4 regions of the Citrobacter sp. U14242 genome follow, and region 1 is predicted to be linked to each of the others. Evidence: predicted binding sites of a transcription regulator. Region 1 holds the regulator's gene; each other region holds the start of a gene.
What was found. The regulator PurR, encoded in region 1, represses purine synthesis genes. The targets are predictions, from matches to a motif close to CANGCAAACGTTTGCNTG.
Positions count from the first base shown of each region.

Region 2: pyrD (quinone-dependent dihydroorotate dehydrogenase) is a predicted target of PurR. The motif match lies at 1,875-1,892, and genes of this name have one in related genera.
Region 3: gltS (sodium/glutamate symporter) is a predicted target of PurR. The motif match lies at 2,249-2,266, and genes of this name have one in related genera.
Region 4: cvpA (colicin V production protein) is a predicted target of PurR. The motif match lies at 1,605-1,622, and genes of this name have one in related genera.

Region 1 is NZ_JBKGLW010000004.1:169,061-173,303, forward strand. It holds gene sodB (superoxide dismutase [Fe]) at 1-414, shown strand, start outside; gene ACLJXE_RS07910 (MFS transporter) at 454-1,623, opposite strand; gene cydH (cytochrome bd-I accessory subunit CydH) at 1,802-1,891, opposite strand; gene purR (HTH-type transcriptional repressor PurR) at 2,189-3,214, shown strand; gene punR (DNA-binding transcriptional activator PunR) at 3,334-4,243, opposite strand, start outside.
Region 2 is NZ_JBKGLW010000008.1:27,624-31,866, forward strand. It holds gene ACLJXE_RS14305 (YcbX family protein) at 1-74, shown strand, start outside; gene zapC (cell division protein ZapC) at 71-613, opposite strand; gene pyrD (quinone-dependent dihydroorotate dehydrogenase) at 780-1,790, opposite strand; gene ssuE (NADPH-dependent FMN reductase) at 2,034-2,609, shown strand; gene ACLJXE_RS14325 (sulfonate ABC transporter substrate-binding protein) at 2,602-3,576, shown strand; gene ssuD (FMNH2-dependent alkanesulfonate monooxygenase) at 3,573-4,243, shown strand, end outside.
Region 3 is NZ_JBKGLW010000002.1:337,799-342,041, reverse strand. It holds gene ACLJXE_RS04360 (AsmA family protein) at 1-684, opposite strand, end outside; gene xanP (xanthine/proton symporter XanP) at 806-2,197, opposite strand; gene gltS (sodium/glutamate symporter) at 2,426-3,631, shown strand; gene recG (ATP-dependent DNA helicase RecG) at 3,672-4,243, opposite strand, start outside.
Region 4 is NZ_JBKGLW010000001.1:264,345-268,587, forward strand. It holds gene folC (bifunctional tetrahydrofolate synthase/dihydrofolate synthase) at 1-817, shown strand, start outside; gene dedD (cell division protein DedD) at 807-1,475, shown strand; gene cvpA (colicin V production protein) at 1,678-2,166, shown strand; gene purF (amidophosphoribosyltransferase) at 2,200-3,717, shown strand; gene ACLJXE_RS01265 (sigma-54 interaction domain-containing protein) at 3,753-4,243, opposite strand, start outside.

The DNA of each region.
Region 1 (4,243 bases):
GTACGTAGCTCTGAAGGTGGTGTATTCAATAACGCAGCACAGGTATGGAACCACACGTTCTACTGGAACTGCCTGGCACCAAACGCAGGTGGCGAGCCGACCGGTAAACTGGCCGAAGCGATTGCTGCCTCCTTTGGCAGCTTTGCAGACTTCAAAGCACAATTCACCGACGCCGCTATCAAGAATTTCGGTTCTGGCTGGACCTGGCTGGTAAAAGGAACGGATGGCAAACTGGCTATCGTGTCCACCTCCAACGCAGGTACACCGCTGACGACTGACGCGACGCCTCTGATGACCGTTGACGTGTGGGAACATGCCTACTACATCGATTATCGTAATGCCCGTCCTGGCTACCTGGAACACTTCTGGGCACTGGTGAACTGGGAATTTGTTGCGAAAAACTTCGCAGCATAAATGACAACGCAGAAGGGGTTCCCTTCTGCGTTTTTGTTTTTAATTCGTTGCGTTGCAGACTTCTTCCGCTTGTTTCCTTGCCGAGACAAAGACCAGCAGTAGCGCAAGACCCGCCACAATCGCCCCCATTACCGGTACGAAACTGTAGCCCAATCCTCCGGAAATTACCGCCCCACCAGCAGCCGCTCCCAGGGCATTCCCCAGATTAAACGCGCCAATATTAACTGACGATGACAATCCAGGTGCCTCGCTGGCAACGCGCATCACACGCATCTGCAGCGGCGGAACCACCGCAAACGTTGCTGCGCCCCACACCACCATACTCACGGCCGCACCCAGCTCATTACGAGCCAGGAAAGGTATTGCCAGCATAATAATCATTAGCAGCAGCAAAAAGCCTTTCAGCGTACCGTTAACCGAACGGTCAGCCAGTTTCCCCCCCAGATAGTTACCGATAGAGAACCCAACGCCAATCAGCACCAGCATACCGGTGACAAACGCCGGCGTAGCATGAGTAATGCTATGCAGCACGGGTGAGATGTAGGTATAAAGCGTAAACATCGCCCCGGCCCCCAGAACGGTCGTCAGTAACGCTGACACCACTTGTGGACGCATTAACACCGCCAGTTCTTTGCGCACATCAGGGCGCTCACCAGCCCCACCTTTCGGTAACGAGAAGAACAGACTGACCATTGCGATAACACCCAGTCCCGCCGTCGCCATAAAGGACATACGCCAGCCGATGGTTTCCCCAAGCCAGGTTGCCGCGGGAACACCGCCAATATTGGCGATAGTTAACCCCATAAACATAGTCGCAACGGCGCTGGCCTGTTTATGTTTGGGGACAACGCTTGCTGCCACAACCGAACCGAGGCCAAAAAATGCCCCGTGGTTAAGACTGGTCAAAATGCGCGACAGCATCAGCGTCGTGTAATCCGGAGATATCGCCGAAAGCACATTACCCAACGTAAAAATGGCCATCAGGAAGATAAGCGCATTGCGACGCGCACGATGGGACAGCAGTAATGTCATCAGCGGTGCGCCAACCATCACGCCTACCGCATACGCGCTGATTAACATCCCAGCGGCCGGAATTGAAACATCCACACCTTTGGCAATGACGGGTAGCAATCCCATGGGAGAAAATTCTGTCGTTCCAATGCCAAACGCACCTATCGCCAGCGCCAGTAAAGGATAATTTATTTTCATCTATCGACTCCGTAACGTCGAGCCTTGGCACGACACATCATAAGAGTCAAAAGCATGACATTGATCGCAAAATTAATAAAGTTAACAAAATTGCAAAAGACTTTTGCTTATTGGCAAAAAATAGGACGGAAAAGACAAGCAGAAAGGGTGAGGGAGAGCAAACTCCCTCGGGGGGAAATCAGTGCAGTGCTGCAGTCAGGCCACCCGCGACAATCAGGCCCAGAACAATTATGGTCGTCACTAACGAAAATTTCAGATCGGTGCTCATCAAGTTTTCTCCTTTTTATTCCCACACAAAAAGTGATATTGCGCATTTTTACACACTTGAAAGCAAAAATCTCTCACGATTTATATTGATAACTGCTTTTAACTCTTCCCCTTTTCGTTAAGATCAGACAAAATTCCACGCTTACTTGATTAGCGTACCGGCCATTGACCCCTTCCTGACGTTCCGTGTCGTTTTCCCGGCGTGCCGCAACCCCGACGTTGCGTTGAGGGTGTGTGAAGGCAAACGTTTACCTGGAGTATTCTCAGGAGCTTAGGATATGGTCTGGAGTGAGATGTAATGGCAACTATTAAAGATGTAGCGAAGCGAGCAAACGTTTCCACTACAACCGTATCACACGTAATTAACAAAACGCGCTTTGTCGCAGAAGAAACGCGCAACGCTGTCTGGGCAGCGATTAAAGAACTGCACTACTCCCCCAGCGCAGTGGCACGTAGCCTGAAGGTGAATCACACCAAATCGATCGGTTTGTTGGCAACCAGCAGTGAAGCTGCCTATTTTGCCGAAATTATCGAGGCTGTTGAGAAGAATTGTTTCCAGAAAGGCTACACGCTGATTCTGGGCAACGCCTGGAACAGTCTTGAAAAACAGCAGGCATACCTGTCTATGATGGCGCAAAAGCGCGTAGATGGCCTGTTGGTAATGTGTTCAGAGTATCCGGAATCACTGCTTTCCATGCTCGAAGAGTATCGCCATATTCCAATGGTGGTCATGGACTGGGGCGAAGCAAAAGCCGACTTTACCGATACCGTCATTGATAACGCTTTCGAAGGTGGTTACATGGCGGGCCGGTATCTGATTGAACGCGGTCATCGTGAGATCGGTGTGATCCCGGGTCCCATGGAGCGTAATACCGGCGCAGGCCGCCTGGCTGGCTTCATGAAAGCGATGGAAGAAGCGCTGATTAAAGTTCCCGAAAACTGGATTGTACAGGGTGATTTCGAACCTGAATCCGGCTACCGCGCTATGCAACAAATCATCTCCCAGTCGCATCGCCCAACCGCCGTATTCTGTGGTGGCGATATTATGGCGATGGGTGCGCTGTGTGCCGCAGACGAGATGGGACTGCGCGTGCCGCAGGATATCTCAGTTATCGGTTACGACAACGTGCGCAACGCTCGTTACTTCACCCCTGCGCTGACCACCATCCACCAGCCAAAAGATTCACTTGGTGAAACAGCTTTCAACATGCTGTTAGACCGTATCGTGAATAAACGTGAAGAATCGCAGTCAATCGAGGTGCATCCACGTCTGGTAGAACGTCGTTCCGTTGCCGACGGTCCATTCCGCGATTATCGTCGTTAAGCCCGTTATGTGGGTAATGCCGTTCAGAAAGCATCAATCGGTGTTGGCGGGGGTAATGAACATACTCTCTCCGAGAAAGGGTTCTGCTCTCCATACATGCTTAACTGAACGGCATTACGCTATGCGAGGAGCTCATCCGGCTCCCGCAGCCACTCTTTATTCAGCGTCTCACTATCCCCCAGGTAGTCCAGTAACCAGCTCAGTGCAGGCGACGTATCATTCTGTTGCCAGGTCAGGCAACACGCGGCATCCGGGAACGGATTTTCCAGCTGTAACGCCACCCATTTTCCGCTATCGATCCACGGTTTTGCAAAATGCGTCGGTACCATCCCGACACAGAGTCCGGCTGACAAGCAGGTGGCCGAGGATTCCCAGTCAGGAACCACGACGCGTTTTTGGTTGTGCAGCAACCATGTAATACGTTTCGGCAGCGTGCGGGACGTGTCTTCGCGCACCAGCGATGGCCAGTTGCGCAACGTATCGTCACTGAGCGGTCCCGGCATTGTCGCCAGCGGATGATGACTGGCTACCACGCAACTCCAGCTCAACATTCCCATATCCCGGAACGTATAGCGTCCCCCTACCGGAATGGCCTGCGTTGCTCCGATAGCTAACTCCACACGACCGTCCGAAAGCGCGTCCCAGACGCCATTAAACACCTCCTGAAAGACCAGAAGCTCCACATCATCGAAATGGCGGTAGAAATCCACAATCATCTGTCGGGTTCGTTCCGGGCGAACAATATTATCTACCGCAATCGCCAGCTGTCCTCGCCAGCCATTGGCGATTTGTTGACATTGCTGACGGGTGATCTGCATTTTTTTGATAACAGACCGACCTTCTTTTAAAAACCACGCGCCAGCAGGCGTTAATTCCACGTCCCGGTGACGACGTTCAAAAAGAGGTACAGCCAGCCACTCTTCCAGTTGGCGCACAGTGTAGCTTACCGCCGAAGGTACGCGGTGCAACTCCTGAGCAGCCGAACTAAAGCTACCGTTACGCGCCACCGCATCAACAACTTCAAGTGAA
Region 2 (4,243 bases), on a different contig from region 1:
CAGCGATTGGCGATGACGGAACGATTCTTTGCTGCAGTTGTGTACCCAAAACGGCAATCAGGCTGGAAAGTTAGACCGCCTGCTCAAGGCTGAAACTGTCGACAATCGCCTGCGGTTTCAGTCTGTCATTCATGATTTTAATCGCATCACCAAGTTGCATGGTGCGACCGGCAATGACCACTCCCGGCTGTGCCAGCAGACACAAGGCAGCATTTTCACCCGGCTCAACCACTAACAGATTTACCTGTTCTTCAGTATCGCTCAAATAAACACAGGCGGCGTCACCTACCATTGGCGACCAGTTCACGCCGTGGGCAACAAAGTGCCAGCTTTTTGGCATTTGCGGTTTAAGATACCGAATAGCCACCAACGCATTTAGCACCAGTTCCGCTTTTTGTTCTTTAGCTAAATCCAGGTAACGGCATTTTTCTTCGAAGGAGAAATAAAGCGCAGCGTCATCGACACAAAAACCAGACGGAGAAAATGCATCAGGCGTGAGCATTTTACGCGCAAAACGCGAGCGGAATAACATGCCATTGGCTAAATCGAGCATCATGCGATCGTGCTCTTCATCATAATACCAGCGCCAGTTATCGTCGGGTTTAATTCGCATCAGTTTCTCTCCTTTCCTTAATCATCGCCATTGCGACACTATCCTTTTGCCGCTTCGTTTATTGCCCTAATAATAAAAGCTCAGAATGTTTAAATAAGCAACAGTAAAGGAATATAAAACAACCAGGGCTAGAAATAAAGCCCTGGTTGTCGGATTAAGGCATGGATCAGATATTGCTGACGATTTCTTTAATCAACGGCGGACCTTTAAAAATAAATCCCGAATAAATCTGAACCAGTGAAGCACCGGCAGCCATTTTTTCCCGCGCGGCAATCACCGAGTCGATCCCACCAACACCAATAATCGGCAACTGCCCTTTTAATTCCTGAGACAACTGACGAATAATTTCTGTACTTTTTAATTGCAATGGTCGGCCGCTCAAACCACCCATTTGGTCACAATTCTTCATTCCCTGAACAAGGGAACGATCAAGGGTGGTATTTGTGGCAATAACGCCATCAATATTATGACGAACCAAACTGTCGGCAACCTGGATCAGTTCCTCCACAGAAAGATCCGGCGCGATCTTTACCGCCACCGGCACATATTTATGGTGGATCGCCTGGAGATCGTTTTGCTTATTTTTAATAGCCGCCAGCAGATCATCCAGAGCCTCGCCATATTGTAGCGTACGCAACCCTGGAGTATTTGGTGAAGAGATATTAATCGCAATATAACCAGCATAAGCATAGACTTTTTCCATACAAATCAGATAGTCATCTTTGCCATTCTCTACCGGGGTGTCTTTATTCTTACCAATATTAATCCCCAGAATACCGTCAAAATGCGATTTTTTAACGTTCTCGACCAGGTTATCAACACCCAGGTTATTAAACCCCATGCGGTTGATCAAACCTTCTGCATCGACCAGACGGAACAGACGCGGCTTATCGTTACCCGGCTGCGGACGCGGCGTCACAGTACCGATTTCAATTGAACCGAATCCCATCGCCCCAAGTGCATCAATGCACTCCCCGTCTTTATCCAGTCCGGCAGCAAGACCGAGCGGATTTTTAAACGTCAGCCCCATACAGGTAACCGGTTTTGCGGGTACTTTCTGGCGGACAAGCGCTTCAAGCGGTGTACCCGTAATGCGACGTAATTGCTGGAATGTTAATTCATGAGCGCGCTCTGGATCGAGCTGAAAAAGGGCTTTACGAACGAAGGGGTAGTACATGAACTCTCCTGGATTCCCGGTGTGCAAACCGGGGGCGTATTATGTGCGATCGCGAACAAAAAGGGAATTGACCTGCGGCAATAAAAAGCAAACGTTTTCTTTCCGCTCCTCGTTTTATGCAATTTTCAGCTTTTCTATCCCGCATAAATCATTTCGATAAACAAAACCTCTCTGCCAGACTGCACAAATTGTTATCAATGTTAAATAAAAACGAACAATTGGTTATAAGGAGAGATTGTAAATATGCGCGTTATCACTCTGGCGGGCAGCCCACGCTTCCCCTCTCGCTCCGGCGCCTTACTGGAATATGCGCGAGAAAAACTGAACGGGCAGGAAATCGAGGTTTACCACTGGAATTTGCACAATTTTGCGCCCGATGATCTGATCTATGCGCGATTCGACAGCCCGGCGCTGAAGACGTTTATCGAACAACTGCAGGCCGCCGACGGACTGATTGTCGCCACGCCGGTCTACAAAGCGGCCTATTCCGGCGCATTGAAAACCTTGCTCGATCTGCTCCCTGAACGCGCGCTGGAGGGCAAAGTCGTGTTGCCGCTGGCGACCGGCGGCACCGTGGCGCATTTGCTGGCCGTCGATTACGCCCTGAAACCCGTCCTCAGCGCACTGAAAGCCCAGGAGATCCTGCACGGTGTTTTTGCCGATGATTCGCAGGTCATCGATTATCAGCATAAGCCGCAGTTTACGCCCAACCTGCAACTGCGCCTGGACAGTGCGCTTGATACCTTCTGGCAGGCTTTGCAACGCCGCGATGTCCAGCTTTTGTCCTTGAACGCTCTGCGAGGTGCCGCCCATGCTTAATTTACTTAAACGCCATACGCCATGGCTGGCGCTGACTGGGCTGCTGTCTTTATCGACGCTGGTTCACGCCGCAGATACCGCGCCAGATGCCCTGCGCATTGGTTATCAGAAAGGGAGCATCAGCATGGTGTTGGCAAAAAGCCATCAGTTGCTGGAAAAACGCTACCCACAGACAAAAATCTCATGGATTGAGTTTCCTGCCGGACCACAAATGCTGGAGGCGCTAAATATCGGCAGCATCGATCTGGGCAGCACCGGTGATATCCCGCCGATTTTTGCCCAGGCCGCCGGGGCCGATCTGGTCTACGTAGGCGTCGAGCCGCCCAAACCGAAAGCTGAAGTGGTTCTGGTGCCGAAAAATAGCCCAATCCAGAGCGTCGCAGAGCTTAAAGGACATAAAGTCGCCTTCCAGAAAGGTTCCAGCGCCCACAATTTACTGCTCCGCGCCCTGCAGCAGGCTGGGTTGAATTTTACCGATATCCAGGCCACGTATCTGACACCCGCCGATGCGCGTGCCGCTTTCCAACAAGGAAATGTGGATGCATGGGCAATTTGGGACCCGTACTACTCCGCCGCGTTACTGCAAGGTGACGTACGCGTTTTGAAAGATGGTACCGACCTCAAACAGACCGGTTCGTTTTACCTCGCCGCGCGCCCTTATGCCGAGAAAAACGGCGCTTTTATTCATGGCGTATTAGACACCTTTAGCCAGGCCGATGCCTTAACCCTCAGTCAACGTCAGCAAAGTATCACCCTGCTGGCTAAAACCATGGGGCTGCCTGAACCGGTCATAGCATCTTATCTGGACCATCGCCCGCCAACCACTATTACCCCTGTAAGCGCCTCTGTTGCCGCACTGCAGCAACAAACCGCCGATCTGTTTTATGACAACCGGTTGTTGCCGAAAAAAATCGATATTCGCCAGCGTATCTGGCAGCCCACTCAGCAGGCAGGAGCAAAATTATGAGTCTGAACATGTTCTGGTTTTTACCCACGCACGGTGACGGCCATTATCTGGGAACAGAAGAAGGTTCACGCCCGGTCGATCACAGTTATCTGCAACAAATCGCGCAAACAGCCGATCGTCTGGGGTTTACCGGGGTGCTGATCCCGACCGGTCGCTCCTGCGAAGATGCCTGGCTGGTCGCCGCCTCAATGATCCCGGTCACCCAGCGGTTAAAATTTTTGGTCGCGCTACGTCCCAGCGTAACCTCACCCACGGTTGCGGCACGCCAGGCGGCGACGCTCGACAGACTGTCCAACGGTCGCGCGCTGTTTAACCTGGTAACCGGCAGCGATCCGCAGGAGCTGGCGGGCGATGGCGTGTTCCTCGATCACACAGAACGTTATGAAGCCTCCGCTGAATTCACTCAGGTATGGCGGCGCTTGCTGCAAGGCGAAACCGTGGATTTCAACGGTAAACACGTCCACGTCCGTGGGGCAAAACTCTTTTTCCCGCCTGTGCAACGGCCCCACCCTCCGCTGTACTTCGGCGGTTCTTCCGACGTGGCGCAGGATCTTGCCGCCGAGCAGGTTGATCTCTATCTGACCTGGGGCGAGCCACCTGAACAGGTCAAAGAGAAGATTGAACAGGTGCGGGCTAAAGCGGCGGCGCTCGGGCGCAAGATCCGATT
Region 3 (4,243 bases), on a different contig from region 1:
ATTTAACCGCAGATTCTCCACGACCCAGCTACCATCAGCATTCCGCTGCGCAACGCCGGTTAACGCGCCGCGTGCGACATCTGCGCCAATGTTACTTAACGTCACACGGTCATGGTCAATGCTGCCTTCAATTAGCACGTTGGTGGTGGGAACGTCGTTAAGCGTTAATGAACTGGCGCTGAGCTGAATTTGCGCTTTGTTGCCGAGAATTTTACCCGCCTCAGGGTTCCAGGGAATAACGCCACCGTTCACGCGTTGCGCGCTCAGGTTCCACTCACTGCCGGGGCTATTTAATGCCATATCCTGTAGCTGCAGGCGATCGGCCTGGAACGGAAGCGGCGCAGTTTGTTGAGAAAGATTGAGCGTACCGTTTTGCAACAAGATGGTGTCAACGTGCAACGGGTCGGTGATCTGACGACTGCTCAGGCCAATATCAACCGTTTTTGCGACCAACGTGGCAGGCTGCCCATCACGACCAAAAGTGACATTTTTCAACAGAATATGGGATGGGGAGGAAAACCGGTGATCGATGGCATCAAAAGCCAGGTGGTAGCTGCTGTTCTCTGACACCCAGGCGCTGACATGCTCTGCACCCCAACGGGTTTGCAGTAGAAAATAAAGGCCGAGGATCGCCACTGCACAGGCGATCAGCACGTAAATAAGCAGCTTTCCAATAAATTTCATGGTCTTCCATCCCGCGAAGTGCACATAGTCAAGTTATGCACGATTTACGCGCAATCCTCAAGGCGGGAATGGTGAAAGAGCGTTACAGCGGCGTTGATTCTGAATCAACGCCGCATTTCGCTTACGCTTTCTCTGGCGGGAAAATCAGGTTCAGAACAATAGCGGTAATACCGCCAGCAGCAATGCCAGAAGAGAGCAGGTTTTTCACCCAGTCAGGCGCAAACTGCAGGATCAGCGGTTGCTGGGAGACGCCGAGGCCGACAGCCAGCGACAGTGCAATAATCAGAATGGCACGGCGGTTCAGCGGTTCACGTGACACGATACGTACCCCGGAGGCCGCGATAGTCCCGAACATCACCAGCGTTGCCCCGCCCAGAACAGGTTCAGGGATATGTTGTACAAAGCCACTGACTGCCGGGAACAGACCCAGTGCGATCAGCATCAGCGCCACCACAAAACCAACATAGCGGCTGGCAACGCCGGTTAACTGGATGACCCCGTTATTCTGACCGAAGCAGGAGTTCGGGAAGGTGTTGAACACGGCAGAAACAAACGAGTTCAGGCCGTTCGCCAGTACTCCACCTTTCAGACGTTTCATGTACAGCGGACCCGAGACCGGTTGTTCGGAGACATCGGAGGTGGCCGTAATATCACCGATGGTCTCCAGCGAGGTGATCATAAAGACCAGCATCAGCGGTAGCAGTAAGCTCCAGTCGATACCCAGACCGTAATACAGCGGCGTTGGTACCATGATCAGATCCTGACTTACCGGAGCGGTATTTTGCGGCAACATGCCCATAAACCAGGCCAGCAGGTAGCCCGCAGCCATGGCAATCACCAGTGACGCAACGCGCAGGTACGGGTTGCGCTGGCGATTAAGAATGATAATCAGCGCCAGCACGACACCCGCCAGCATCAGATTCTTCGGTGCGCCAAAGGTATTGTCGCTCATTGCGGCGTAACCGCCGCCAATCGATGTCAGACCCACCTGAATCAGTGACAGACCAATGATCATTACTACCACCCCTGAGACCAGCGGAGTAATAATACGACGTGCCAGATGCAGTACACGCGAGATAACCATCTCGGTGCAGCTTGCCAGCATCAGTGTGCCAAACAACGCCGCCATCATGGTTGGGATATCGGCGCCACCGGTTTTTAGCGCCGTACCGCCCATAATCAGCGGCGCAACAAAGTTAAAGCTGGTGCCCTGAATGGATAACAGCCCTGAACCCACCGGTCCCCAGGCTTTAATCTGAATGATAGAAGCTACGCCAGAAGCGAACAGCGACATACTGATAATGTGTTGAGTATCCTGAGCCGGTAAACCGAGCGCCTGGCAGATTAACAGAGCAGGCGTGATTACCGCGACGAACATGGCCAGCAGGTGCTGACAGGCGGCAAACAGGGTTTGGGCTAGCGGGGGGCGATCTTCAAGACGGTAAATCAGTTCACTGTTGTGAGTCTGCGCAACCGGTTGCGCATTGGTCGACTCTACGGCGTTAACGGACATCAGAGGCAATCCCATGGTGGAAAAGCGGTGATTTTATCTGACCAGGGCAGAAAAGCAAACGTTTGCGAGTAACTATTCTTAATATTTAAAACGGATAAACAAACATTTTTATATAACTTTTCATCATTTTCTGCTTAAAATCCACCCCGATAACTCATTAAGAGCTAAAAATCGACCTGGAATGAATCGTGCGTAGCAGAACTGCAAAGCGCACTAATGGAGCTGTATATGTTTTACCTCGATACATTATCAACACTGGTTGCTGCAACCCTGGTGTTGCTGCTGGGGCGTAAGCTCGTCCAGTCTGTCTCTTTCCTGAAAAAATATACGATTCCCGAACCTGTAGCAGGTGGATTGCTGGTGGCGATCGCGTTGCTGGTGCTGAAAAAAAGCATGGGCTGGGAGGTCAATTTTGATATGACGTTGCGCGATCCGCTGATGCTGGCGTTCTTCGCAACTATCGGCCTGAATGCCAATATTGCCAGCCTGCGCGCTGGCGGCCGCGTGGTGGGCATCTTTCTGATTGTGGTTGTTGGGCTGCTATTAATGCAGAACGCCATCGGTATCGGTATGGCAAGCCTGCTGGGTCTCGACCCGTTGATGGGCCTGATTGCCGGTTCGATAACGCTCTCTGGTGGGCACGGAACCGGAGCGGCGTGGAGCAAGCTGTTTATTGAACGCTATGGTTTCGCTAATGCAACTGAAGTGGCAATGGCATGCGCAACGTTCGGCCTGGTGCTGGGCGGTTTGATTGGTGGTCCTGTCGCGCGCTATCTGGTTAAACACTCCACGACTCCGGATGGTATGCCGGACGATCAGGCAGTACCGACTGCGTTTGAAAAGCCGGATGTTGGGCGCATGATCACCTCGCTGGTGCTGATTGAAACTATCGCGCTGATTGCTATCTGCCTGACGGTGGGCAAAATCGTTGCGCAAATGTTGGTGGGAACGGTGCTGGAACTGCCGACCTTCGTCTGCGTACTGTTTGTTGGTGTGATCCTGAGTAATGGTCTGGCGCTACTGGGCTTTTATCGGGTGTTTGAGCGTGCGGTTTCGGTGCTTGGTAACGTCAGCCTGTCGCTGTTCCTGGCAATGGCGTTAATGAGCCTCAAGCTATGGGAACTGGCTTCGCTGGCGCTGCCAATGTTGGCAATCCTTGTCGTACAGACCGTTTTCATGGCGCTGTATGCGATTTTCGTCACCTGGCGCCTGATGGGTAAGAACTACGATGCGGCGGTTCTGGCAGCCGGGCACTGTGGCTTTGGCCTCGGCGCAACGCCGACAGCGATTGCCAACATGCAGGCGATTACCGAACGTTTTGGCCCATCACATATGGCGTTTCTGGTGGTGCCGATGGTGGGGGCGTTCTTTATCGATATCGTCAACGCACTGGTGATTAAGCTGTATCTGCTGTTGCCGATTTTTGCGCAATAAAGGCCGTGCGGCGGTGTGATAACCGCCGCGATGAAGAGGGTTATGCGTTGGAGTAGCGTTCAGTTTCTGGCATCCAGCGCTCTATCAGCGCCACTGCCTGCTGTGGATAACGTTCGTGAATATGGCGGGCAATGCGCTGAACTTCCGGAATAATGGCCTGATCGCGCAGTAAATCCGCTACCTTAAATTCCGCCGTTCCGGTCTGGCGTGTACCCAACAGTTCACCGGGGCCGCGGATCTCCAAATCTTTTTGCGCAATAATGAATCCGTCGTTGCTGTCTCGCAGCACCTGCAGACGTTTTTGCGCTGTTTTTGACAGCGGTGATTTGTACAGCAGGACGCAGTGAGAAGCGACTGCACCGCGACCGACGCGGCCGCGCAGCTGGTGTAACTGCGCTAAGCCCAGACGCTCCGGGTTTTCAATAATCATCAGGCTGGCGTTTGGTACGTCTACACCGACTTCAATCACTGTAGTGGCGACCAGTAAATGCATTGCACCCTGTTTAAACGCAGCCATGACAGACAGCTTCTCGGCAGGTTTCATGCGCCCATGCACCAGGCCAATATTAAGCTCCGGCAGAGCGAGTTTAAGTTCTTCCCACGTGGCCTCTG
Region 4 (4,243 bases), on a different contig from region 1:
CCGTCTTGACGCAACCAATATCGTCGATGCTGATGTCGCGGTAGTCACCAGCATTGCGCTTGACCATACTGACTGGCTGGGGCCCGATCGCGAAAGCATTGGCCGTGAGAAGGCGGGGATCTTCCGAGCAGAGAAACCGGCTATCGTCGGTGAACCGGAAATGCCCTATACCATCGCAGATGTGGCGCAAGAGACAGGGGCGATACTGCAGCGCCGTGGTGTGGACTGGCGCTATTCGGTTACAGAGAACGACTGGTCATTCACAGATAGCCACGGTACGCTGACACAACTGCCGTTACCGCAGGTCCCGCAACCTAACGCCGCGACCGCACTGGCAGCACTGAGAGCCAGCGGACTTAACGTCAGCGAGCAGGCGATTCGTGAAGGTATCGAGCAGGCTATTTTACCGGGGCGTTTTCAGATTGTGAGCAAGTCACCGCGAGTGATTTTTGATGTTGCTCATAATCCGCATGCAGCGGAATATTTGACTGAACGTCTGAAAAAGTTAGTGAAAAGCGGGCGCGTACTTGCGGTTATCGGTATGCTACATGATAAAGACATTGCCGGTACGTTAGCCTGGTTGAAAAGCGTGGTTGACGATTGGTATTGTGCGCCTCTGGAAGGCCCGCGTGGCGCAACGGCAGAACAACTGCTGGAGCACCTGGGTAATGGCGAAGCCTATGACAGCGTGGCTCAGGCATGGCTTGCGGCCCTGGCCGCGGCAAAACCAGAAGATACCGTGTTGGTGTGTGGATCGTTTCACACTGTCGCACATGTCATGGAAGTAATAGACGTGGGGAGAAGCGGTGGCGAGTAAGTTTCAGAATCGATTAGTTGGCACTATTGTGCTGGTCGCGCTTGGGGTGATTGTGCTTCCCGGGTTGCTCGACGGGCAGAAAAAACATTATCAGGATGAGTTTGCGGCGATCCCGCTGGTACCAAAACCCGGCGATCGCGATGAACCGGACATGATGCCTGCGGCGACGCAGGCACTGCCGACGCAACCGCCGGAAGGTGCCGCAGAAGAGGTACGTGCCGGTGATGCGGCTGCACCGTCATTGGATCCGTCGCGTCTGACGGCAGCAAACAACGCGGAGTTAGATCCTATCCCTGCACCTGTGGAGCCACCAAAACCTAAACCGAAGCCGCAAACTGTTGCTGCTGCTCCGGCGCCGACGCCCGTTCCTGCCCCTGCACCGAAACCGGTCGTCGACGACGCCCCGGCACCAACCGGGAAAGCCTACGTTGTGCAGCTTGGCGCGTTGAAAAATGCGGATAAGGTCAATGAGATCGTCGGTAAGTTACGTGGTGCGGGTTTCCGGGTATATACTTCCCCGTCAACGCCAGTACAGGGTAAAATAACCCGAATTCTTGTCGGGCCTGATGCGTCCAGAGATAAGCTGAAAAACTCGCTGGGAGAACTGCAGAAAATCTCCGGCCTGAGTGGAGTTGTTATGGGGTATACCCCTAATTAAGGGGCTGTCTCATGTAGGCCGGATAAGGTATTAACACCGCTCTCCGGCAGTGCCCGAAGAGGCATAAAACCGTATGGCGTTGAAGATTTTTTCAGCGCCATTTTTATTTACGCGTGGAAAGGAAATCCCTACGCAAACGTTTTCTTTTTCTGTTAGAATGCGCCCCGAACAGGACGACAGGGCGTAAAATCGTGGGACACTTATGGTCTGGATTGATTACGCCATTATCGCGGTGATTGGTTTTTCCTGTCTGGTTAGCCTGATCCGTGGCTTTGTACGTGAAGCATTATCGTTGGTGACTTGGGGTTGTGCTTTCTTTGTCGCCAGCCATTACTACACTTACCTGTCTGTCTGGTTTACGGGCTTTGAAGACGAACTGGTTCGGAATGGGATTGCTATCGCGATACTGTTTATCGCGACACTTATCGTCGGCGCTATCGTTAACTTTGTGATAGGTCAGCTGGTGGAGAAAACAGGCCTGTCGGGGACTGACAGGGTGTTGGGGATCTGCTTCGGTGCTCTGAGAGGGGCGTTGATCGTCGCCGCCATACTGTTCTTTCTCGATACATTTACCGGTGTGTCGAAAAGTGAAGACTGGAGTAAGTCGCAGCTGATCCCACAGTTCAGTTTCATCATCAGATGGTTCTTTGACTATCTGCAAAGCTCGTCAAGTTTCTTGCCCAAAGTATAAACTTTGGGTCGTTGCTGAACGAGGAAAAGACGTATGTGCGGTATTGTCGGTATCGCCGGTGTTATGCCGGTAAACCAGTCGATTTATGACGCGTTAACGGTGCTTCAGCACCGTGGTCAGGATGCCGCAGGCATCATCACCATTGATGCCAATAACTGCTTCCGTTTGCGTAAAGCAAACGGAATGGTGAGCGATATTTTTGAAGCGCGCCATATGCAGCGTTTGCAGGGCAATATGGGCATCGGTCATGTGCGTTACCCAACGGCTGGCAGCTCCAGCGCCTCCGAAGCTCAACCTTTTTATGTCAACTCACCGTATGGCATCACGCTTGCCCACAACGGCAACCTGACCAACGCGCATGAGCTGCGTAAAAAGCTGTTCGAAGAAAAGCGCCGTCACATCAATACCACTTCAGATTCTGAAATTCTGCTGAATATTTTCGCCAGCGAGCTGGATAATTTCCGCCACTACCCGCTGGAAGCCGATAATATTTTTGCTGCGATTGCCGCAACTAACCGCCAGATCCGCGGCGCCTATGCCTGCGTGGCGATGATTATCGGCCACGGTATGGTGGCCTTCCGCGATCCTAATGGTATCCGCCCGCTGGTGCTGGGCAAACGCGATATCGGCGATGGTCGTACCGAATATATGGTGGCTTCCGAGAGCGTGGCGCTGGATACGCTGGGCTTTGAATTCCTGCGTGATGTTGCTCCTGGTGAGGCGGTGTATATTACCGAAAAAGGCCAGTTGTTTACCCGCCAGTGTGCCGATAATCCGGTCAGTAACCCATGCCTGTTTGAATATGTTTACTTCGCGCGTCCTGACTCCTTCATCGACAAGATTTCCGTCTATAGCGCCCGTGTGAATATGGGAACAAAGCTTGGCGAAAAAATTGCCCGTGAGTGGGAAGATCTGGATATTGACGTGGTGATCCCCATTCCGGAAACCTCTTGTGATATTGCGCTGGAAATTGCCCGTATCCTCGGTAAGCCATATCGTCAGGGGTTTGTGAAAAACCGCTACGTGGGGCGTACCTTTATCATGCCGGGTCAGCAACTGCGCCGTAAATCCGTGCGCCGTAAGCTGAACGCCAACCGTGCGGAATTCCGTGATAAGAACGTGCTGCTGGTAGACGACTCCATTGTGCGCGGGACCACCTCAGAACAGATTATCGAGATGGCGCGTGAGGCCGGAGCGAAGAAGGTGTATCTGGCCTCTGCCGCACCGGAGATTCGCTTCCCGAACGTTTATGGTATCGATATGCCTACGGCGACGGAGCTGATTGCTCATGGTCGTGAAGTAGACGAGATCCGTCAAATCATTGGCGCGGATGGGCTCATCTTCCAGGATCTGAATGATCTGATCGACGCTGTGCGTGCTGAGAACCCGGATATTCAGCAGTTTGAATGCTCCGTGTTTAATGGCGTCTATGTCACTAAAGATGTTGACCAGCAGTATCTCGATTTCCTGGACTCTTTGCGTAATGACGATGCCAAAGCGGTATTGCGCCAGAACGAAGCGGAAAATCTTGAGATGCACAACGAAGGTTAACGATATCGCCAGCGGCATAATGTCGCTGGCTTTCATCAGTCATTAACCACGCCGAAGCGAATAGCGTATTTCTGTACTTTGTATTGCAGCGTCGTTCGGGAAACATTGAGACTGCGTGCCGCAGCGGCAATATTTCCCTGACAAGTATTTAGTGCCGTTTCAATCAGGCTTTTTTCGAATCTGGCCACCTGTATGTCAAGGGAGCTATCCCCCTCTGGCTCAGAGCGTATGGGTCGGCTGACAACGGTTGGGATATCTGCAACGCCTAAGTTTAACTCCTCCTCTTCAAAGACAATCTTTTTCAGCATCCCGTCGTTCTCTTGCATAATCATGCTGCGCACGATGGCATTTTCCAGCATCCTGACATTGCCAGGCCAGGTATGATGAAGTAAGGCAATACGTGCCGCTTCGCTCAGACCATGAATATCTTGCGGCACATCATTACGGTATTTATCGATGAAATAATTAGCCAGCAGCGCAATATCTTCCGGGCGTTTGCGTAAAGGGGGAAGGGTTAGCATGCCCA